2 regions of the Alteromonas sp. S005 genome follow, and region 2 is predicted to be linked to the other one. Evidence: predicted binding sites of a transcription regulator. Region 2 holds the regulator's gene; the other holds the start of a gene.
The links. The regulator FliA, encoded in region 2, starts transcription of late flagellar genes. The targets are predictions, from matches to a motif close to CTAAAGNTNNNNNNNNNNNNGCCGATA.
Positions count from the first base shown of each region.

Region 1: the regulator FliA is predicted to act here: its motif matches at 4,550-4,576, upstream of V7R55_RS08370 (HAMP domain-containing methyl-accepting chemotaxis protein).

Region 1 is NZ_JAZETN010000005.1:69,003-81,003, forward strand. Features, by position in the region: gene V7R55_RS08340 (LPS-assembly protein LptD) at 1-55, shown strand, start outside; gene surA (peptidylprolyl isomerase SurA) at 109-1,398, shown strand; gene pdxA (4-hydroxythreonine-4-phosphate dehydrogenase PdxA) at 1,412-2,398, shown strand; gene rsmA (16S rRNA (adenine(1518)-N(6)/adenine(1519)-N(6))-dimethyltransferase RsmA) at 2,395-3,222, shown strand; gene apaG (Co2+/Mg2+ efflux protein ApaG) at 3,231-3,605, shown strand; gene V7R55_RS08365 (symmetrical bis(5'-nucleosyl)-tetraphosphatase) at 3,613-4,440, shown strand; gene V7R55_RS08370 (HAMP domain-containing methyl-accepting chemotaxis protein) at 4,720-6,744, shown strand; gene V7R55_RS08375 (SOUL family heme-binding protein) at 6,942-7,505, shown strand; gene lysC (lysine-sensitive aspartokinase 3) at 7,584-8,933, opposite strand; gene V7R55_RS08385 (DUF192 domain-containing protein) at 8,994-9,443, opposite strand; gene acnB (bifunctional aconitate hydratase 2/2-methylisocitrate dehydratase) at 9,516-12,001, opposite strand, start outside.
Region 2 is NZ_JAZETN010000002.1:296,310-308,310, reverse strand. Features, by position in the region: gene V7R55_RS03930 (DUF2802 domain-containing protein) at 1-279, opposite strand, end outside; gene V7R55_RS03925 (chemotaxis protein CheW) at 340-831, opposite strand; gene V7R55_RS03920 (chemotaxis protein CheW) at 849-1,649, opposite strand; gene V7R55_RS03915 (ParA family protein) at 1,657-2,421, opposite strand; gene V7R55_RS03910 (protein-glutamate methylesterase/protein-glutamine glutaminase) at 2,450-3,580, opposite strand; gene V7R55_RS03905 (chemotaxis protein CheA) at 3,609-5,858, opposite strand; gene V7R55_RS03900 (protein phosphatase CheZ) at 5,871-6,626, opposite strand; gene cheY (chemotaxis response regulator CheY) at 6,661-7,044, opposite strand; gene V7R55_RS03890 (RNA polymerase sigma factor FliA) at 7,081-7,812, opposite strand; gene V7R55_RS03885 (MinD/ParA family protein) at 7,809-8,675, opposite strand; gene flhF (flagellar biosynthesis protein FlhF) at 8,681-10,090, opposite strand; gene flhA (flagellar biosynthesis protein FlhA) at 10,120-12,001, opposite strand, start outside.

The DNA of each region.
Region 1 (12,001 bases), on a different contig from region 2:
AAGCATGCTTCAAGACGGTATGTTTGGCTATCGTCAGCCTTATAGTTTAAATTAACCCGCAGTTGAGCGCTTATCGGCGCTTAAAAGCAATTAACCAATAATAAAAGAGTGTGTATGAAGTTCATTATCCGTGCATTGATGTTAGGTGCCCTACTCTCGTTTAACAGCGTGGCGCAAGAAGTAATGCTTGACCGCGTTGCTGTGATTGTTGACCAAGGTGTTATACTTGAAAGCGAAATTGATGCCCTTGTAAAAGAAGTTAAACGCAACGCTGAAGCCAATAATCAGCAACTGCCTTCAGATCGTGCGCTTCGTACTCAGGCTATTGAGCGTTTAATTACGAAGAGCCTTCAGCTACAAATGGCTGAGCGCATGGGTATTCGTATTAGCGATCCCCAGCTAGAACAAACCATTGGTAATATCGCATCTAATCAGAATGCAACCATTGAGCAACTTCGCGCACAATTAACTGCTGAAGGCATTGCATACGAAGACTATCGCGAAGACATTCGTGAAGAGATTATCATGGGTGAGGTTCGCCGCGCTAACGTACGTCGCCGTGTTTATATCACGCCACAAGAAATAGACACGTTAATTGATTTAATGGAACAACAAGGTGCAACGCAGGCAGAGTACCGCTTAGGTCACATCCTTATTGGCTTCCCTCCTGAACCAACAGACGAAGATATTCAGGCAGCACGAGAGCGCGCAGACAAAGTTATCTCTTTATTAGAATCGGGTTCTGATTTTGCTAAAATTGCCATTGCGTCATCATCAGGTAACGAAGCGTTAGAAGGCGGTGATATGGGTTGGCTAAACATCAATGCCATGCCTACGCTATTTGCTGAAGCGATTCAAGACAAAGATAAAGACGTCCTTGTTGGCCCCATCCGAAGCGGTGCTGGTTTTCACATTCTTAAGGTACTAGACACGCGCGGTATTGAGAAAGTAACGGTTGAAGAAGTCAATTCTCGCCATATTCTGGTTAAACCATCAATTATTCTAAGCGAAGAAAAAGCGAAACAGATGCTAGTGCGCTTTAAAGAAGAATTGCAAAACGGTGAAGCAGATTTTGCAGAGTTAGCCAAAGAGCACTCAGAAGACCCAGGTTCAGCCCTTCGCGGCGGTGAACTAGGTTGGTCTGACCCAAGCAACTATGTTCCAGAATTTAAAGATGCACTGTCACAACTTGAGCCTGACGAGTACAGCGACCCTGTTCGCACAGTTCACGGCTGGCACCTAATCCAACTTATCGACCGTCGTATGGACGACGCAACAGACAAGCGTAAAGAAGATAAAGCATATCAGCTTATCTTTAATCGTAAATTTTCAGAAGAAACCGAAAACTGGTTACGTGAGATGCGTGATGCCGCTTACGTCGAAGTAGTCGAATCTTAATAATAAGTTATTCATGAGCACACCTATTAAAATAGCAATAACACCGGGCGAGCCGGCAGGTATTGGGCCAGATTTGATCATTAAACTGGCCCAAGAAACATGGCAAGCCCAGCTTGTCGTGTTTGCCGATGGCGACATGCTAAAAGCACGAGCGAGCGCCTTAGGGCTTCCGTTGACGCTAATCGATTACGATGCAAATAACCCGCAGATACAAGCTGCGGGTTCGTTGTTTATAAAGCAGATAGACAAAACCGCTGACGTTATCCCCGGAACCCTGGATAGTGAAAACGGGCTTTATGTGGTTGAAACCTTACGTCAAGCGTGCCAAGCCAATATGGACGGTGACTTTGATGCCGTTGTGACAGGTCCAGTGCACAAAGGCATTATCAACAAAGCAGGTGTATCCTTTAGTGGCCATACAGAGTTTTTTGCTTACCAATCTAATACCATTGATGTGGTTATGCTGTTGGCAACTGAAGGGCTCAATGTAGCGCTTGCTACAACGCATATCCCCCTTGAGTACGTAGCAAAAGCTATCACTCGCGAGCGCCTGCACAAAGTTATTCACATTATCAATACTGACCTGAAACTAAAGTTTGGCATCAAAGAGCCACACATTTACGTATGCGGATTAAACCCGCACGCGGGTGAAGATGGCCATATTGGTACTGAAGAGATCCATACTATCGTCCCGGCGTTAAATGAACTGAGAGACGAAGGCCTTAAAATTACGGGTCCCCTTCCTGCTGATACGATCTTTCAGCCTAAATATTTAGAAAATGCCGATGTTGTCTTGGCTATGTATCACGACCAAGGCTTACCCGTGCTAAAATATAAGGGTTTTGGGGCGTCAGTGAATATCACATTAGGCTTACCTTTTGTTCGCACTTCAGTCGACCACGGTACTGCATTAGATTTAGCAGGTACTGGTGAAGCCGACGCCGGTAGTTTCAGAAAAGCATTGGAAAAAGCCATTGAGCTTGCACATCATCAACAATGAGTAAAACACACTTAGGCCATACGGCCAGAAAGCGATTCGGACAGAACTTCCTACACGATGACTACGTGATAGGTAAGATTGTTGCAGCCATCGCACCAAAAAATGAGCAAAACTTGGTAGAAATTGGGCCGGGTTTAGGCGCACTTACCGATCCTGTTTGTGAAGAGGTTGACGCACTAACGGTTATTGAACTTGACCGTGATCTTGCCAAGCGACTGCGACACCATCCATTTAACGGCGAAAAACTAACCGTTATCGAGCAAGATGCGATGACAATGGATTTCGGCGCACTATGCAAAGAAATGCCACTAAAAGACAAAAAGCTTCGGGTGTTTGGTAACTTGCCTTACAACATTTCTACGCCGCTAATGTTCCATCTTTTTGACCATGCTCACTGTATTGAAGACATGCACTTTATGCTTCAAAAAGAAGTGGTTAATCGACTAGCCGCGGGGCCAGGCTCTAAAAATTACGGCAGACTTTCAGTAATGGCGCAGTATTACTGCCACGTGATCCCTGTACTGAACGTTCCGCCCGGTGCTTTTAAGCCACCACCGAAAGTAGATTCTGCCGTTGTAAAGCTAGTACCGCATCAATCTCCACCCGTTGATGTTGAATCAGTGAACACGCTGGAACGTGTCTGTGCCCAAGCTTTCAATCAGCGCCGCAAAACAATTCGCAACTCACTGAAAGATAGCTTAGGTGAGGAAGAAATCCGTGAATTAGGGATAGACCCAACGTCTCGCGCAGAAGTGCTATCGCTTAACGATTTTGCCACTATAGCCAACGCTGTATCGGCGAAAGAGCACCAACAAGAGCTATAAGTTTCTCTATGGATGTACTTGATATAAAGGTACGGGTGAAAACCCGTCACCTTCCTGACCACCTCCCCTCTGACTCAAAGCAGTTTGCATTCGCCTACCACATTACTATTGAAAACAATAGTGAGCATACGGTACAGCTGCTAAGTCGCTACTGGAAGATAACCGATGCTAACGGTAAAACGTCAGAAGTAGAGGGCGATGGAGTGGTTGGGAAACAGCCAATAATGAAGGCAGGTGAAAATTTTGACTATACCAGCGGAGCAGTCATTGACACACCGGTTGGCAATATGGAAGGCTACTATGTAATGGAACTAGAGAGCGGCGAGCGTTTCCGCGTTCCTGTAAAAGTATTTCGCCTAGCCATTCCAAGCATTCTTCATTAAGGTTTTTATGTCCAAAGGTAACACCTACGTCATTGGCGATATTCAAGGCTGTTATGACGGTCTTCGCCGCGCATTAGATAAAGTCGAATTTGATGAGGCAAACGATAAGCTGTTTGCCGTCGGTGATTTGGTTGCACGAGGAGAAGATTCGTTAAACACATTACGCTTTCTGAAATCTCTTGGCAGTCAATTTAGCAGTGTGTTGGGTAACCACGACCTACACTTACTCGCTGTTGTTAACGACATCCGCAAAGCCAAAAAATCAGATAAATTAGCGCCACTACTTAATGCTTCAGACTTAACCGAACTTATTGATTGGTTGCGTCAATTCCCGCTGGCACTGAAGTTAGACGAACAATCATTAATGGTTCATGCAGGGCTCTATCCTAAATGGTCTATCGATAAGTGCGTTTCACTGAGTGATGAAGTTAGCAATATCCTAAAATCCGATGATTACCCTACTTTTCTTTCCAACATGTATGGGGATACACCTGACAATTGGTCAGATAATTTTGAAGGTGATGAACGACTGCGGTTTATTGTAAATGCCTGTACCCGCATGCGCTTCGTTCACATAGATGGCACACTCGATTATGAGAATAAGTCTCACCCTGGTGCGGTATCACACAGCACCAGTAGCACGCTGAAACCATGGTTTGTGGTTGAGAATAAAAAGCTTGGTGATAATCAACGAGTAGTATTTGGGCATTGGGCTGCTCTGTCTGGCGAGACAAATAGTTCTCGGTTTATTGGCTTAGATACGGGTTACGTGTGGGGGCAAAGTATGACGCTACTCAACCTAAACACATCATCGCTCGTAAGTATTTCAGCATAACGCTTCTATTTACTACCGCTAAACGCTAAAAAAGCACTATTAGTGAGGGTGTTCCTTTCCTTGAACTGGTTGTACCAGTGAGAACATTAGTACTTATGTGATAAATAAAATAAACATTAAGTTATTGTCGCCGATACATTTACTTGTGATAGTAACGATGATGTTTCGTTATCCACTCAGTATTTGAACAAACACGCGCGCATAAGCGCTATATTTTGTTAACTGAGACGGGTAATATCGTTAGGGAAAAAAATAAAAAACACTCATCCAGGAGTTCCGATGAAAATAACGGTAGCCACACGCGTAATCGGGGGATTTGTAGCGATTAGCGCACTTCTAATCGTTATAAGTGTTGTTTCACTATATAACCTCAATTCTATAGGCTCTGCGACTGAAGAAGTAAACGACGTTGCTCTGCCCACTGTAGCCGGCAGTAATGCGCTCAAAGCAAGCTTCCTGAATATGGGTCGACTTACCTTCGAAAGCTACATCGAAGAGGACTTAAATGATCTTAAAGATAAAAGAGCATCATTTAATTCTGCCAAAGATACCTTTGAAAATGAGTATCAAAAGCTGGCGCAAGCTGTTAGTAACGAGCCAGAGTTGAGAAGTACGCTCAAGAATGTCCGTGAATCGTATGATGCATACATCACCAATGTTGAGGCCATGTATAAGAATCACCAAATGTACCTCGACCTGCGCAACAACATTCAAGATAGACTGGGTGATGCTGAAGATAATGCAGACGATGCCTCTACCTACCTTCTGGATTTTTCGGACTTAGATTCAGTACAGCGCGACCCTAACCTTAGACGGGCTGCTGAAATTGGTGGTCAACTTGAAACTTCACTTCTTTCTCTACTTACCGTTTCATACGAGTATATAAAGACCCAAACCCTAGTGCGTTCGCAGACACTCGGTAACGAGGTCGATCTCGTAGTTGAAAAAGTGGTTACCCAGCTAAGTGATATGGTCGAGGCAGCAGGTGGTCGTGATGATTCAGGAACACTTGATGATATTAACGACTTGGTTAACGATGCCATCAACGCCGTTAAAGCTAATGATGGCGTTGTGCAGCTACATGTCGATCGCCTAGAGCGCAGAAATGACGCTGAACAGGCACTTAATGCTTCTGATGCAAACATTACGCAGGGGGTTGTAGCGCTTGAAAACCTTCTTAATCTTGCAGATAAAAAAGCATCTCACATAGAAAACCAGGTTAACGGTGCCATTACAACAGGCAACACGTTCGTCATCGTGGTCGTTATTATCTCTATTGCAGTAGCGGCCTTCATTGGATACGTAACCGTTCGCGCTATCACACGCCCACTTTATCGCGTAAATGAACTACTTACGGTTGCTTCATCAGGTGACCTTACACATCGTTTAGATGATTCTGCACAAGACGAATTTGGTCTTTTAGCCCGTAACTGTAATACACTTATTGGTAACTTGAAGGAACTTATCACCGCCATTAACGTTCGTGCAGAACAGTTGGCGGCAGCTTCAGAGCAGACGTCTGCGGTAACAGCGCAAACTACCCATTCAATTCAGGATCAAAAGTCTCAAATTGGCCAAGTGGCAACAGCAACCACAGAAATGCATTCTACGTCACAGTTGGTTGTTCAGAACGCAGAAGATACGCTTAGCCAGATTCGCCATGCAGATGCTGAGGCCGAAAACGTTCGTCAAATCTCGTTAGAGAACAAGAACACTATTGAAATTTTGTCTCGTGATGTGCAAGAAGCAGCCGACGTTATCAACAAACTTCATCAAGATAGCGCAAGCATTGGTGGTATTCTTGACGTAATTCGCGGCGTTGCCGACCAAACCAACTTGTTAGCTTTAAACGCTGCTATTGAGGCAGCACGCGCCGGTGAACAAGGTCGAGGTTTCGCGGTTGTTGCAGACGAAGTAAGAACCCTCGCTAGCCGTACACAAGAATCGACACAAGAAATTAATGCCATGATTGAAGTGCTTCAAGCAGGCGCGGAAAAAGCGGTGTCGGTGATGAATCAAGGTAAAGATCAAACCGCCGCATGTGTTGCGCAAACGGAAAAAGCCACGCAAGCACTGGATATCATTACCGATGCGGTTCACAAAGCCCATGACGTGAGCTCTCAAATTGAGCAGTCAGCTCGTGAACAGAATACGGTATCGCAAGAAATCAGTGAAAAGCTTGAAACTATTGTGGGTATCGCTGAAGAGACGACAGCTGGTGCACAGCAAACGTCTGAGTCTAGCCATGAAGTGGCGCGACTTGCTGAAGAGTTACAACAGTCTATCAGACAGTTTAAAGTGTAACGCTTTATACAAACCTGTTTTAAGAAGGGGCTTTTAGCCCCTTTTTTGTGCCTGTTCCAAAAACACTTAGCAACGCTAAACTGAGCATTAAGTGGCTTTTTTACGTATGAGCATTACAAAAAACAAACTTTAAAAAACCTATGCTTACTAACATTTACCGCCTGTCACTTTTTATTGCTACGATACTGATATCCACCATGAGCCAGTCTGAACCAACGTATTACAAAGATACAGAAACACTGCCCTACTCAGTTATCAAAACACTGGCTGATAATATAGAAATCAGACATTACAACCAAGCTGTGGGCGTTCTGTCTAAGGGAAACGAAGATTCAGGGGCATTTAACTTACTTTTTAACTATATCTCTGGTGAGAACAAGACGAATAGTGATGTTTCTATGACTTCGCCAGTAGAAGTTAGTAAGGGTTCACGAGAGATTGCGATGACTTCACCTGTTGAAGTTTCGTCAGAAACTATGATGTTTTTCTTACCCAGTAAATATGACATGCAAAGTGCGCCAATACCCACTAACAAAAATGTATCTCTTGTTGTCGTACCTGAGAGAACCGTAGCGGCTATCCGCTATTCAGGCTTTAGTAGCGATAGTGATAAAGAGGAATATACCCGTAGACTGCGCAAAGTTTTGGAAGAAAACAATATCGAAACGGCTGGTTTACCTAGCTACATGGGTTACGACTCACCGTTTACTCTGCCTTGGAATAAGCGCCATGAAATTATTATTCCAGTAGAAGCGCCCTAGCTACTTGTGCTTAACTCAAAACAAAAACGGCCGCTTTAAATGCGACCGTTTTTTTTATAGCAGTAGGTACTACAGTAATTATTCAAACAATGCCGAGTGCAGCTTACGAACCACGTCATCACTATCAGTCTCGTTAACCAAGAACGACAAGTTATGTGGGTTTGCACCAAAGCAAATCATACGCAGATTAAAGTCTGATACTGCCGATAAAATTTTAGATGAAACCCCAATAGCCGTTTGCATGTTGTTACCTACAACGGTGACAAGGTCGTAACCTTTTTCCACTTTAACGTCACAGATGGTTTCAAGCTCGGCAATGGTCTCTTTATTCAAACGCTGGGCTACAGAATTCGCGGGATTATCAAGGGTAAAAGATACAGAAATTTCCGACGTTGTAACCAAATCAACACTCAGCTTGTGCTTGGCGATAATAGCAAATACCTGCTGTAGGAAGCCTTGCGCATACATCATCTTCGGTGTTTTCACTGTCACCATTACCTGCTCTTTACGGCGAGTAATAGCACGATACGGTGGTTCGTGCTCACAATCACGCACAATCCATGTACCGCCCTTTTCTGGCTCCTTACTAGAGCCTACAAACACCTTTATGTCCTTGCGAAGTGCAGGCTCCATAGTGGCAGGATGTAGCACCTTGGCACCAAAGGTGGCCATTTCCGCCGCTTCTTCAAAGCTGAGTTCAGGTAACGGATGAGCAGCTGGCGTGATGCGCGGGTCAGTTGTGTACACCCCTGTTACGTCAGTCCAAATCTCACACGATTCGGCTTCAAGCGCTTCAGCAAGTAGCGCCGCCGTAAAATCAGAACCACCACGACCTAGCGTTGTAGTGCGGCCTTCCTCGTCAGCACCAACAAAGCCTTGAGTAACCACTATCGCGTCTTTAATTTCAGGTGCCAGTAATTGTTTAGACAGCTTTTCGATTTCTTCGATTTGCGGCGCACCTTCTCCAAACTCACTGTCCGTACGTAACACCTTACGTACGTCAAAGTTCATGGTTTTTACGCCCTGCTCTGCAAGCACTGAAGAGAACATCAGCGATGACATCCTCTCACCCATTGAAAGCAGCTGATCTTTTAAATCATCACGGTGAAGGATTTCTTCGTGAAACGCTAAGCTTCGCATTTCATCTAACAAGTCGTTGAGTTTTGGCTCAACCGCGTCTTTATCTTTCAACTTGTTAAGAATGGCAAGCTCAATATTGATAATGGCCTGACAGGTCTCTTCAATTTGCTGTTGCGTCATAGGTGTGTGCGCTAAGCTTACCAGGTGATTGGTTACACCTGCCGCAGCGCTCACTACCACAATACGCGTTTTGTCATTACCGGCAACAATTCGGGCGCAGTTTTGCATTACTTCGTAATTCGCAACGCTAGTTCCACCGAACTTAGCTATCGATAAGGCATTTGTCACTATATTTAACTCCAGAATAAAACTAGCATTTCGCTAGCAGCAACCGCGCCTTTTGCGCGGTTAATCAATCGTTATTTGGTCGCCTACTTTAATATTATTCTCGGCAAACCACCCTTGGTTCATTTCCAACGCGTAAAGTACCTCTTTCGATGATCCGACCGACTCCAAACTATGAGGAGTGAGAGGTTTTATATCCGTTATTACGCCTTTTCTGTCGATAAATGCTACGTCTAGAGGAACAAAGGTATTTTTCATCCACATGCCCGCAAACTTTGGGCTAGAAAACTTAAAAAACATACCGCAGTCTTCACACAAGGCTTTGCGAAACATAAGGCCCTGTGCGCGTTGTTCAAAGGTTTTGGCATACTCAACTTCATAGTGCTTGCCGCCAATCTCAAGTGAAATGGATTCAAAGTCCACTGAATTCAGCGACGATACAGGGTCTACCTGCGCTTTTGCACACCCTAAGGTTAATACAAGTGCAGCAACAATAAAGAAAGATTTTCCCATTAGACATTCCTTTTCGCCATAAAAAAAGCCGGTCACCTTAACGGTCACCGGCTTTGTAGTTTATACACTATTTTAAGCAACATTCAATGTTGGAATAATGCGCGCTTTTGCTTCTTCCTCAGCCTTTTTAAAGCTAGGCATTTTGTCGAAGTTTAAGTAGCGGAATACTTCACCCGACATCGCGTTAATTTTGCTAGCGTATTCCATGTATTCTTCGGCAGTTGGAATGCGCCCAACAATGGCCCCCACCGCAGCAAGCTCTGCTGAGGTCAAATATACATTCGCCCCATCGCCCAAGCGGTTAGGGAAGTTTCGAGTAGATGTTGAAAGCACGGTTGTGCCCGCATCCACCCTTGCTTGGTTACCCATACATAGTGAGCAGCCCGGCATTTCAGTACGCACACCCACACGACCATAAATGTTGTAATAGCCCTCTTCCATTAACTGGGCTTTGTCCATTTTAGTCGGTGGTGACATCCATAAACGGGTGGGCAGTGTTTTATTGTATTGCTCAAGCAATTTGCCGGCTGCCCGGAAGTGGCCAATGTTTGTCATACACGAGCCAATAAAGACTTCATCTACCTTATCACCTGCAACGTCAGATAGGGTTTTCGCATCGTCGGGATCATTAGGGCAGCAAACGATAGGCTCTTTAATGTCGTTAAGGTCAATTTCGATAACCTCGGCATATTCAGCATCCGCATCGGCGCGCATTAATTCTGGATTAGCAAGCCACTCTTCCATTTTCTGCGCGCGGCGCTCTAGCGTGCGAGGATCGCCATAACCTTCATTAATCATCCAGCGAAGCATAGTAATATTTGAACGCAGGTATTCAGCAATCGACTCTTCTGAAAGGTTGATAGTACAACCTGCAGCTGAACGCTCCGCCGATGCATCCGATAGCTCAAACGCCTGCTCTACGGTTAAGTTCTCTAGCCCTTCGATTTCTAAAATACGGCCAGAGAAGGCGTTGATCTTGCCTTTTTTCTCGACCGTTAGTAGGCCTTGTTTGATGGCGTACAGCGGTATGGCGTGTACTAGGTCGCGTAGCGTAATGCCCGGCTGCATTTCCCCCTTAAATCGTACCAATACCGACTCGGGCATATCTAGCGGCATAACGCCAGTAGCCGCAGCGAACGCGACTAGGCCTGAACCTGCAGGGAATGAAATACCTAATGGGAAACGGGTATGCGAGTCACCACCCGTGCCTACTGTGTCAGGCAGCAGCATGCGGTTCAACCAGCTGTGTATAATGCCGTCGCCAGGACGAAGCGATACGCCACCGCGGTTCATTATAAAATCAGGAAGCGTGTGCTGCGTTTCTATATCTACCGGCTTTGGATAAGCGGCTGTGTGACAGAATGACTGCATAGTTAAATCGGCAGTAAAGCCTAGGCAAGCTAAGTCTTTAAGCTCATCGCGGGTCATTGGCCCTGTGGTATCTTGCGAGCCCACGGTTGTCATTTTAGGTTCGCAGTAGGTGCCTGGGCGAATACCGTCAACACCGCACGCCTTACCCACCATTTTCTGTGCTAGCGAGAAACCTGCGCCGCTGTCTTTTGGCTGTTCAGGCGTACGGAATAAATCCGTTGGCCCTAAGCCTAATGTTTCCCGAGCTTTTTCGGTAAGGCCACGACCAATAATCAGGTTGATGCGTCCGCCGGCACGAACCTCATCTAAAATAACTTTCGATTTATAGCTGTATTCAGCAAGAAGCTCACCGGTTTCGTGGTTGGTGATTTTGCCTTCAAACGGGTAGATGTCTATCACATCACCCATGTTCATTTTTTCCACATCGGCTTCAAACACCAATGCACCGGCATCTTCCATGGTGTTAAAGAATATAGGCGCAACTTTTGAACCAATGCACACACCGCCGCCTCGTTTATTAGGTACACCCGGTAAGTCTTCACCAAAGAACCACAACACAGAGTTAGTGGCCGACTTACGCGAAGAGCCTGTACCTACTACATCACCAACAAAAGCTACGGGATACCCCTTACCTTTGACTTCTTCTATTTGTGCCATTGGGCCTTTAACCCCAGGTTCTTCCGGCTCTAAACCTTCGCGGGGCATTTTGTAAGCTGCTAGGGCGTGCAGAGGAATATCTGGGCGAGACCATGCGTCTGGGGCTGGCGACAAATCATCGGTATTGGTTTCACCTGTAACCTTAAACACCGTGTAAGTAATTTTATCGTCCATTAACTTGCGCGACGTAAACCACTCACCCTCAGCCCAAGATTTGATGATGTCAGTGGCATGCTCGTTACCCGCTTTGTGCTTCTCTTCCACATCGTGATAAGCATCAAACATTAAAAGGGTATGTTTTAGTTCTTTGGCCGCCAATGGGGCAAGTGCTTCATCGTCAAGTAGCTCTACTAAAGTGGCAATGTTGTAGCCACCGTGCATATTTCCTAGCAGCTCAACGGCTTTTTCTTTAGAGATAAGCTCACAACTGTCTTCACCTTTTGCAATAGCACTTAAGAAACCCGCTTTGACGTAAGCCGCTTCATCAACACCAGGCGGCACACGCTCTGAAAGCAGTTCTAAAAGAAAGT
Region 2 (12,001 bases):
AAGCTGGTTTTCAAGGTCAGTTTGTTTCTCGTCTAGCTCTTGAAGGTGGCGAGTAATAACTAATGTGCGAGCTTGGGCTTCAGTTTGTTGATTATTTGCGTTTTTAGCAAGCGCTTCAATGCGCGCAATGGCCGACACACTGTTCTGCTCACTTTCACTTAATGCTGCGCGCAAATGTTTAATCTGTGAGTACAAAATACTCATAGCAACAACAAGTACAACAATTCCGACGCACAAGATAAGTTCGATTAAGGTAGGTGCAGCAAGCTGCCAATCCATGGACATAACCCTTGGGGAAATCTAGGCGGCATTAACGATATATACCGCCTATTCATTTATTTAAATATTACTAAGCTCATCCCACTCTTCGTCGCTTAGCAATTTATTAAGGTCGACCAGGATAAGCAATTCGCCATCGCGGTTGCTTACACCCTGTATAAACTTAGCACTTTCCTCAGTACCAACGTTAGGCGCACTGTCAATTTCTGAAGATTTCAAGTACACCACTTCGGCTACACTATCCACCAAAATACCGACAACCTGTTCGTCAGATTCAATAATCACTATACGTGTATTGTCCGTGATTTCCGTCGGCGGTAGCCCAAAACGTGCGCGGGTATCAATGACGGTTACCACGTTACCACGCAAGTTGATTATACCAAGCACATAATCAGGCGCACCGGGTACAGGGGCTATTTCGGTATAACGCAAGACTTCTTGCACTTGCATTACGTTAATACCGTAAGTTTCTTCACCTAAGCGATACGTTACCCATTGAAGGACTTCGTCGTTGCTGTCAGTAGCGTTATTATTCATTCTTTCGTCGCTCATGAACCTGGCTCCCAATACTATGGCGTCTGGTCGTTACTGCCTAAGCCTCTGTTAAGCATAGATATTAATTCTTCAACGTCAATTAACGCGCACATTTTTTCTTTAACCATCCCTGCTAACCAGGGACGCTTACCTGTGGACTCGCGCCATTTTACGTCATCGGTAGTCAAATTGACCGTGTTTACAAGCTTTTCGCTTGCTAGTCCCCACGCACTCTCTCCTAACATTATAAGATATCGGTAGTTAAGCGATTGTGCGAGATTTTCGTCGTATTTTTCTGGCATTACCCATTTTGCAGAGTCTACAACATTTAGTTTAGACTCTCTGTGCAACATTACACCCATAAACCAGTCAGGTTTTCCAAATAAAGGGCCTATTTTTTCAATTTGATGGATACCACCTAGCGATGTTAGGGGTACCGCAAGTGTTAGCCCTGCAACCTCAAAGAATAGCGCCTGAAAACGAAAACCGAGAGTATCCTTTAGTGGAGTTTTTAACTTCTCAGGAGTACTTAACTCACTTTCTTGTTCCGTTTGAGCAGGAACGTCAGCGAACGAATGCTGTTTTTCACTTACACTCGTTTGTGAATTCTGACTTTCAATTAACGAAGATACCTCTTGTGCTAACACTTCTTCATCATTGACCTGCGGTTCGCTAGTTGTAGAAACAAGCGTTGACTCAGCCATTTGTTGAGAGGCTTGCTCAAGCAGTCTTGCCGTGCGCGCAGTAACATCCTCAGGAGCTTCAGGCTCTTTCAGAAGACTGTCTAAATATGCCTCCATTACTTCTTCACGGGCAAATGGCGATTGCTTGCTCATGGTCTTGTTATTTCTCCAATACGGCTAACAGTTTATCGTAGGCATTTACACCTCTTGTCTTTGGGTAAGCAGCAGAGATAGGAAGCTGCACCAAACTAGCATCCCTGAAGTGAGTATCCACCGGAATGACTCCCTCCCAAACACGTTCACCGTAATCACTCATTAATCGCTTTCTCGACGCCAGTGCGGCATTTGTACGTTTATCAAACATAGTAGGAATGATTAGGGTGTCAAAAGACTTATCTAACGAACGCCCCATGATTTCCATAGTACGAATCATTCTATCCAAGCCTTTAAGGGCCAGATACTCTGTCTGAGTCGGAACAATTACCTTATCGCAAGCCGCCAGCGCATTGACCATTAACACGCCCAAAACAGGAGGGCAGTCGATGATAGCAAAATCAAATTCATCGGAGATCTTTGCGAGTGCTTTTTTTAACACTAAACCCATACCCTGTTCGCTGCCCATTGTTCTGTCTAAAGTTGCCAGAGCCATGGTCGCTGGTAGCACATATAAATTGTCGAGCTTTGTAGGACTGAGACAGTCCATTACTTTATCGGCAGTAATCTGATTAGAATTAATAAAAATGTCGTAAACAGAATGACTTGTCGCCTCTGCATCAATACCAAAGTAATAACTGAGCGATGCGTGAGGATCAGTGTCAATCATAAGCACTCGTTTGCCCTTTTGAGCAAGCAAGCCGCCAAGGCTTACGGTTGTAGTAGTTTTACCTACTCCGCCTTTTTGATTTGCCACAGTCCACACTTTCATAATTACTGTTCCATTACAGTTCAAACTGCTATCGCATTTCGGTTTGAACGCAACTGCTCATATCGTCAATATTGATATTTTTACTGGATATATTAGCCACAGCGACAGCTTGAGGCATTCCGTAAACCACACATGAGTCTTGATCTTGCGCCCAAATAGTCGCGCCTTTATCTCTGAGTAATCGGCACCCTTCTCTTCCGTCAGCACCCATTCCCGTTAAGATAATACCAAGTACGTCGCCTCCATAGACTTTAGCTAATGAGCTAAACGTCAGGTCAACGCTTGGCTTGTAACTCACCTTATCAGATTGGCTGGCATCAACGATGGAAATTCGCTTATTGCTGCCAATTGTTTCAAGCAGCATCTGCTTTCCTCCAGGAGCAAGGTAGGCATGTCCAGGCATTAAGATATCGCCATGCTCTGCTTCTTTTACTTTAATTTTACAATTGCTATCTAAACGCTGTGCAAATGCAGTAGTAAAAGTTCCGGGCATATGCTGCACTAACAATATAGGGTAAGGGAATTCTGCCGGCAGGGGGGAAAGCAATTTTTGCAGTGCAACCGGCCCTCCCGTGGACGCCCCTACCGCTAAACATTCGTACTTTTTCCCGGTTGCTCTTACCGAAGAAACAGTAGGTTGCTTATCAGCATCTTTGTGACCAGATAGCAACCCCGATGTTTTGAAAAAAGCTTGCTTTGGCGCGTTATCAGGAAGTTTTCGAGTTTCCATTGTGCGAAGAGAAGGACGCTTTACACCTAGCCCTCTTCGCGCTATTAACCTAACTTTAGTGCAAAGTAAGCGCGAAGCATCTTTTCTGTCTTGCGCAATATCTTCGAACTTCTTTGGTAAGAAATCGAGGGCGCCGGCTTCTAGTGCGTCAAGCGTAGCCTGTGCGCCATGGTGCGTTAGCGAGGAAAACATCAAAATTGGCGTTGGACGTTTATCCATAATAACCTTAACGGCTGAAATGCCATCCATAACTGGCATTTCAACGTCCATGGTTATTACATCTGGTTTAAGTGCTTCCGCTTTGTTTAATGCATCTTGCCCATTTCTCGCTTCTCCAACAACTTCAAGTTCTCTATCGCCATCGAGAATTTCTCGTACTCGACGGCGATAAAAGGTCGAGTCGTCGACGACTAGGACTTTAAAGACCATGGATTATCATTCCTGTTAATTCATCGCCTTACTTGCTTGGTTTACGCGCGTACCGTTTTAGCAGGCTCGGAACATCTAAAATTAATGCAATACCACCGTCTGAAGTAATTGTCGCACCAGCCATACCAGGCGTACCTTGTAGCAATGCGTCAAGGGGCTTAATAACTACTTCTTCTTGGCCTATCAGCGCGTCAACGACAAACCCTACTTGCTGCGTACCAATTTGCACCACAACTACGTGCCCCTTTTCTTTATCTATGTTTTTGGGGCCTCGGATCAACCATTCGCCAAGGAAGAACAATGGAATTGCTTTTGAACGAACTATCATTGTGAGCTGGCCATCCACCGTATTGGTCTTCTTGATGTCCATATTTATTATTTCGTTCACCGCACCTAATGGTAACGCAAAGGTCTGTTTCCCTACAACAATCATTAATGTAGGTAAAATTGCTAGCGTTAGTGGTACTTTAATATCTAATCGCGTGCCTTTGCCAAGTTGCGAATCGATATTGACGGTACCGTTTAGTTGATTAATTTTGGTTTTAACCACATCCATGCCAACGCCGCGACCTGAAATGTCACTAATTTCAGTCTTCGTTGAGAAGCCTGGCGCAAAAATAAGGTTAAACGCTTCAACATCTGACATTCGTGCGGCTGCATCCGCATCTAATACGCCACGACTAATAGCTATCTCTTTTAGCTTCTCCGCGTCCATCCCCTTACCATCGTCCTCGATAGTAAGAAGAATATGATCGCCTTCTTGAGATGCTGATAGCTGAACCGTACCCATGCGAGGTTTACCAGCTGCCGCGCGGTCATCTGGCATTTCTATTCCGTGGTCGACAGAGTTTCTAACCAAATGCACAAGCGGGTCGGCCAATGCTTCAACCAAGTTTTTATCTAAATCCGTTTCTTCACCTACAAGCTCTAAGGTAATCTCTTTCTTTAAGCTTCTGGCTAGGTCGCGTACAACGCGGGGAAAACGTCCGAAAACTTTCTTAATGGGCTGCATGCGGGTTTTCATTACCGCACCTTGCAAGTCACCCGTCACTACATCTAGATTAGCAATGGCTTTCGACATGCTTTCGTCGTTGCTGTTGATACCCAAGCTTATCAGTCTGTTTCTAACCAGAACTAGCTCGCCGACCATGTTCATAATCTGATCTAAGCGTTTGGTGTCTACACGTACCGTCGTCTCGGCAGGCGGTGGAGCAGGAGCTCCTTTCTTATCATCTTTCTTGGCAGCCGTTTTTGGCGTAGATGCTGTGCTAGCTTTCACTGGGCTCGCCGCACTGGATGCAGGCTTCACCTCAGGCGCAGAACTAGGGGTTGCTTGCTTTGCCTTCTGAACAGCTTCGGTGGCCGCTTTATCTACAGGAGGTTCAGGTGCCGTTGCAGCAGAGCCTTGTTTAGTAGGCCCTTGACCGGAGCCGTGGAGTTGGTCTAGCAGCGCTTCAAACTCATCGTCGGTGATTTCTTCATCACCTGCACCAGTTGCTGGAGCTGATGCTTGTGCAGCCACGGGAGCACTCTTTTCTTCCCCTCCAAACTGGCCTTTTCCGTGGAGGTCATCTAAAAGCGCTTCAAACTCTTCATCTGTGATGTCATCACTATCTGAGCTCGCCGCGGGAGCTGTTTCTTGAACTGATTTGACTGTAGCTGGTTCCGATTTTACCGACGCAGACTTCCCTGGGGCACCACCGCCATGGAGCTCATCGAGAAGAGCCTCAAATTCATCCTCAGTAATTTCGTCGATACCACCGCCACTCTCACTGGAAGTTGACGCCGAAGAAGCAGGCTCCTCTATAACTAACTCCGGCTCTTCTTCAACAACCTCGGGTTCAGTCACAGGCCCATTAGCGTTATCGAAAATGTTTTCATCTGGAGATTCAGGGCGACTTAGTTTGTGTAGCAAGTCGACAAGATGTGCATCTGCTGGCTCTAGTGGCTCTTGAGCTTTCACTCGCTCAAACATATCAACCACCACGTCAGTGGCCTGCAAGATAATGTCCATTAGTTCTGGCGTTAGCGTTCGTTGGCCATTGCGCATAACGTCAAAAACATTTTCTGCACCATGGCAAATTTCGACTAACTCAGTGAGAGAAAGGAAGCCCGCCCCACCTTTAACCGTGTGATAACCGCGAAAAATTGCGTTAAGCAAATCCGCATCTTCAGGATTGTTCTCAAGATCAACGAGCTGTTCTTGTAATTGTTCAAGTATCTCTCCAGCTTCAACTAGAAAGTCCTGTAATATTTCCTCGTCAACATCAAACGACATGCACCCGCTCCCCTAAAAACCTAAGCTAGACAGAAGATCATCTACATCATCTTGACCTGAAACGACGTCATCTCGTTTTTCAGCATCAATAATTGGGCCTTCCGCCTCTACACCATCAACCTTATCGGCCTTAACGCTAGATGGTTTAGTCTGTTCTGCACCGTCACGCTCGCCAAACATAGTCAACATGTTTACAAGGCTGTCTTCTACCTCTTTAACCAGGTCTATAACGCGACGAATAACCTGCCCAGTTAAATCTTGATAACCTTGCGCCATCAAAACTTCAGTAAGTAACTGTGTAAGTTTAGCTGACTGATTCGAACCGTCTTCCAGCAATTCGTCTAAATCTGCGCATAATGCCTTAAACTCACCCAGTTCAATCTGACGGTTCATCAGCTTTTTCCACTCTGGCATTACCTTTTCGATTCGCTCTGAAAGCAATTCAGCTATCGGCATACTCGCTTCGACGGCATCCATAGTAGTATTAGCAGCTTTTTCAGTTTCTTCAATAACGTAGGTAAGGCGGGACTGTGCATCAGGAATATCATCTGTAGCTAGATTTTTGATGCGATCGTCTATTTGGAAGTTATTCAATGCGTCGTGAAGTTGACGCGTTAACTTTCCTACTTCAGCAAACAACTCAACATTTTCTTTCATTGAGACGGCTTCAAGTAGAGCGTTAGCTGAAGTCTTGTCACCCTCTTCAAGATAAGTGACAAGCTGTTTTGCTTCTTCTAACGATATTGGAACGTTTACATTCGTTGACATCCAGTAAACCTCATTTATCTGTTGAGCGTCTGGATCAACCTAAACGTTCGAATATTTTATCTAATTTTTCTTTTAACGTTGCTGCGGTGAAAGGTTTAACGACGTAGCCGTTAACACCTGCTTGCGCGGCGGCTACAATTTGCTCTTTCTTCGCTTCAGCGGTAACCATAAGCACAGGCAAGTGCTTAAGCTTATCATCTGCCCTGATCGCGCGTAGTAAATCTATGCCCTGCATGCCAGGCATGTTCCAATCAGTAACTACGAAATCAAAATCACCTTGTTGTAACATTGGCAATGCAGTGCTGCCGTCATCCGCTTCCTGAATGTTGGCAAAACCCAAGTCTTTGAGTAGGTTTTTGATGATACGTCTCATGGTTGAAAAGTCATCGACCACGAGAATTTTCATGCTCTTGTCCAAAATAGCCTCCACTGAGGGGTTAATTGTTATTAATTTCTATTCTTCGTCAGCTTGCCACGACTTCATTCGTGATTTGAGTTTTAACATGGCTTGACTGTGAATTTGACTGACTCTCGACTCGCTTACATCAAGAACCTCGCCTATTTCTCTTAAGTTTAGTTCTTCATCGTAATAAAGTGAAAGAACAATCGCTTCTCGCTCGGGTAATGTCGTTATTGCATGGGCCAACGCTTTTTGAAAAGCCCCCTGCATCAAATCTTCCAGCGGTGCATCACTGCCTCTGGTTTGCTCTGTGGTGATCACATCTTCCGACACCCCCAAATCTTCAATGCCCACCAACTTCCCGGCATTGACTTCATTGAGCATCTGGTGATAATCCTGCAAGCTCACATTCAGCTTCTCAGCAATATCAGCATCTCTTGCGTCGCGCCCAGTTTCACTTTCTACCTGAGATATCGCCTCAGTAATCGCGCGACCATTGCGGTGAACAGAACGAGGTGTCCAATCACCTTTGCGTATTTCATCAAGCATTGCGCCGCGAATACGGATGCCCGCGAAGGTTTCAAAGCTTGCGCCTTTTGAACCGTCAAAATTTCGCGCGGCCTCAAGCAACCCAATCATGCCAGATTGGATAAGGTCATCAACAAGTACACTTGCAGGCAGTCGCGCCATCAGATGGTGCGCAATACGCTTAACCAGAGGCGCATGTCTTTCGACTAACTGCGATTTATCTGTTTGCTGTTGATAAGCGGCTGCCTTACTGTTCAACGTTGACTTCCTACGGCTTTTTCTGCAACTAATTGTTCAATAAAAAACTCTAAATGGCCACCGGGCTGCGCTGGAATAGGCCAAGTAAGTGCCCTGCTTGCCAACTTTGTTATCGCTACAGCGGCAGGAGAGCCTGGAAAAGCATCAACAATAGCGGTTTGCTTGCGCACTGCTTTGCGAATGTTCTCATCAAACGGCACCGTTGCCACTAATTCTAGTGCAACATCAAGAAAACGCCCTGTGACTTTGCTTAATTTACTAAATAACTCCTGACCTTCCCGCACATCGCGAACCATATTGGCCACAACTTTAAAGCGAAAAACACCGTGTTCCCGGTTAAGTATTTTTATCAGTGCGTATGCATCTGTTAATGACGTAGGCTCATCACAAACCACGACCATGATATCTTGGGATGCTTTAGAAAAGCTTAACACCATGTCTGAAATGCCGGCAGCAGTGTCGACAATTAATACGTCTATTTGAGAACGCAATTCGCTAAACGCTCTTATTAAGCCTGCGTGCTGCGTAGGTGAGAGCTCTGCCATTGACTGGGTACCAGAGGTGGCAGGAGCAATCTTAATACCGTGGGGACCGGTTACTAAAACCTCGTCTAACGTGCACTCACCAGAGAGAACATGAGATAGGTTTTTCTCGACTCGCAGGCCCAACATCACATCTACGTTTGCAAGGCCAAGGTCCGCGTCAAGAACCATTACACGCTTGCCCTGCTTCGCCATAGCGATAGCGGTGTTAAGTGTAATGTTTGTTTTACCTACGCCACCTTTACCACCAGTGACGGCGATTACTTTGATTAACCGTGATTGCTTCATTTTTCTTAAGCTACTCGCTTGATCGTCAATCATACTGCTTATGCTGTTTTAATTGCGTTGTTGCCACTAGTATGATTCAAACCGTACTTTTTATAAAGCTTTGCAGCAGCGGAAACTAAAGATTTCGCTTCTGCAATCTTAATGTCTTCAGGCACTTTTTGGCCATCGGTGACATAACTAACCGGTAGTTGATATTCAACCGCTGCACTAAGCACCTCTCCTAAAGAGTAGCACTCATCTAACTTTGTGAAAATACAGCCACTTAGTTCAATATCATCATACGCTTGAATGATTCTCTGCAAAGCAGGATATTGCGTATTAGCTTGCGCTACCAAATATTTTTTAACTTTCGGCATTTGGCCATTGTCGAACTGCTTAATTTGCTTAATTAATCGACTATCACGCTGACTAAAACCTGCTGTATCAATCAATACTAGTCGCTTATGACGAAGTTGGAACAATAAATCTGCAAGTTCTTCACTAGTTTGCGCTTTTCGCACAGTACAGCCAATAATTTTTCCGTATGTCGCTAGCTGCTCATAGGCTGCAATTCTATACGTATCAATGGTTATCATAGCCACCGACTCTGCACCGTATTTCTGCGCATAGCGAGCGGCTAACTTTGCAACAGTGGTTGTTTTACCCGTACCAGTAGGCCCGACTAATGCAACGGCACCTTGTGAGCTAAGTATATCGTTTCCGGTAACATTTATGCGATTAGCCAATAGGTTAAGAAGATATACCCATGCGTCACGTTCGTTGTAATGAGCAGGTGTATAGCTAATAAGCTGTGTTGCTAGTGCACTACTTAAGCCCATATCGGTTAATCGAGTGACCAGGTATTGATGAACAGGTTTTTGACGCTTGTTCTTCGCTTCCATTAAGTCAGCAACTTGATACTGTAATACGTCGCGAAGCGAGGCTAACTCTTCTTTGATTTGAGCTAGTTCAGCAGACTGAGATACAGGTGTCTCTCCCATGCTTGAAGCTTGATGCTCGGGGAAAGCGTGTTGATTTTTACTATCTTCAACAGGTGATTGCGTCTCTATATCGTCAATGAAGGCTTCTGAAAAGTCTAAGTGTGATGCTATTTCATTGGCGTGCTTAGCGTTAGCTGACATAGGTTGATCTGGCTGAAGAGTATTCGTTGTCTGCGCTTTTCCACCATGTTGCTTTTCCAGCAATGCTTTTAAGCTGTCTGGGCCGTCGTCGCCAATAATTTCACTTAAGCTAGGCACGGCCTTTTGACCTGGTGTTTTAGCTGCGGCTTGTGGAGCCGCCTTAGGCGTGAAAAGCTTAGCTTCAGGCTCTTTGTCGTAGGCTGCTACAAGCTCGATACCGTCAGCGACTTTGCGATTTGACATGATCACAGCATCACTGCCTAACTCCGCTTTAACTTGGCTTAGCGCCTCACGCATATCTTTGCCGAAGAAACGTCTAATTTTCATTGCAACCTCTCCAATCACCCAGTGTCAGATTATTGACCGACCGAACTGACTATTTTTATTTGTTTGTCGTCAGGCACTTCTTGGTATGAAAGAACATGCAGCCCAACAACAGAATACTTTAAGAAGCGAGACAGAACAGGTCGCAACATGCCTGAAGTAAGGAGTACTGCAGGTTCTCCTTCTAACTCTTGCTGCTGACTGGCTTGCTGCAATGATTTTTGCAGCTTGTCTGCCAGACCTGGTTCGATACCAGCACCGTCTTCGCCACCTGCTTGAAGAGACTGGTGCAACATCTGTTCCAACTCTGGCGCCAAGGTTATGACAGGTATCTCTTTCGCCCCCTGGGTAATTTCTTGAACGATTAGACGCTTAAGTGCTATACGCACTGCAGACACCAGTACATCTGGGTCTTGGCTTCGTGTGCCGTATTCACTAAGGGTCTGAACAATGGTGCGCATATCGCGAATAGGTACACCTTCAAATAGCAAGGTTTGCAGCACTTTCACAACTGTACTAAGCGGCAGAATATCAGGCACCAAACCTTCAACCAATTTAGGGTGCTGTTTAGCCAGCATATCTAGAAGCTGCTGCGCCTCTTCATGCCCAAGTAACTGATAGGCGTTATTGGAAAGTAACTGACTTAGGTGAGTCGCAACAACCGTAGCAGCATCAACAACCGTATATCCAAGAGTTTGCGCGTGCTCGCGCTTATTAGGCTTAATCCACACCGCATCTAGTCCGAAAGCAGGGTCTTTAGTAGCGCGCCCTTCTAATTTTCCGAACACTTGCCCTGGGTTAATGGCAAGCTCTTCGTCGTGACTAATTACCGAATCGCCAATAGTGACGCCGAGCATAGCGATGGTGTAAGTGTTAGGCTCTAAGTCTAAGTTATCGCGTATATGAACAGGTGGAATAAGGAAGCCAAGTTCCTGGGAAAGCTTTTTACGCACGCCTTTAATTCGTGTCAACAACTCGCCACCTTGAGATTTATCAACAAGAGGAATTAAGCGATAGCCCACTTCCAATCCGATAGTATCTACTTGCTGAACATCATCCCAACCTAACTCTTTAACTTCAGGCGCGACCGACTCGTCTTTTACCACGTTGTCTGGCACTTTAGGCTCTGCAGCTTTTTTCTTCGCTTGAACCGACTGCCAATAAGCAAAGCCGGCAATCAGGAAGGAAAAACCCAAAAATGCGATATGAGGCATACCAGGGATAATACCCATGACAAAAAGCACGCCCGAGGCAATATAAAGCGCTTGATTATTACCTAGCTGACCACGGATCTCTTTACCCATTTCTTGAGTTTCATTCTCACGAGTCACGATAATGGCTGTTGCTACCGAAAGTAATAATGAAGGAATTTGCGCCACCAAACCATCACCAATAGTCAATATGGTGTAGATTTCAATAGCATTACCGAATGAAAGCCCGTGCTGAATCATGCCAATGAAAAGACCGCCGACAATGTTAATTAGCATGATGAAAAGGCCCGCTACCGCGTCACCTTTTACAAATTTTGAGGCACCGTCCATCGACCCGTAAAAGTCAGCCTCTGCGGTTATTTCTTCGCGGCGCTGACGCGCTTGGTCTTGGTCAATATAACCAGCATTCAAGTCGGCATCGATTGCCATCTGCTTACCAGGCATAGCATCCAACGTAAAGCGAGCACTTACTTCTGAGATACGCCCTGCACCTGCGGTTACTACTTTAAAGTTGATAATAAGAAGAATGGCGAAAACAACAATACCTACGGCATAGTTACCACCGATAACGACCGCACCAAAGGCTTCGATAACCTTACCCGCAGCATCGCCGCCCTCGTGCCCATAAAGCAAAACAACCCGCGTAGAAGCAACGTTCAGCGCAAGCCTTAATACCGTAGCGATAAGTAACACCAAGGGGAAA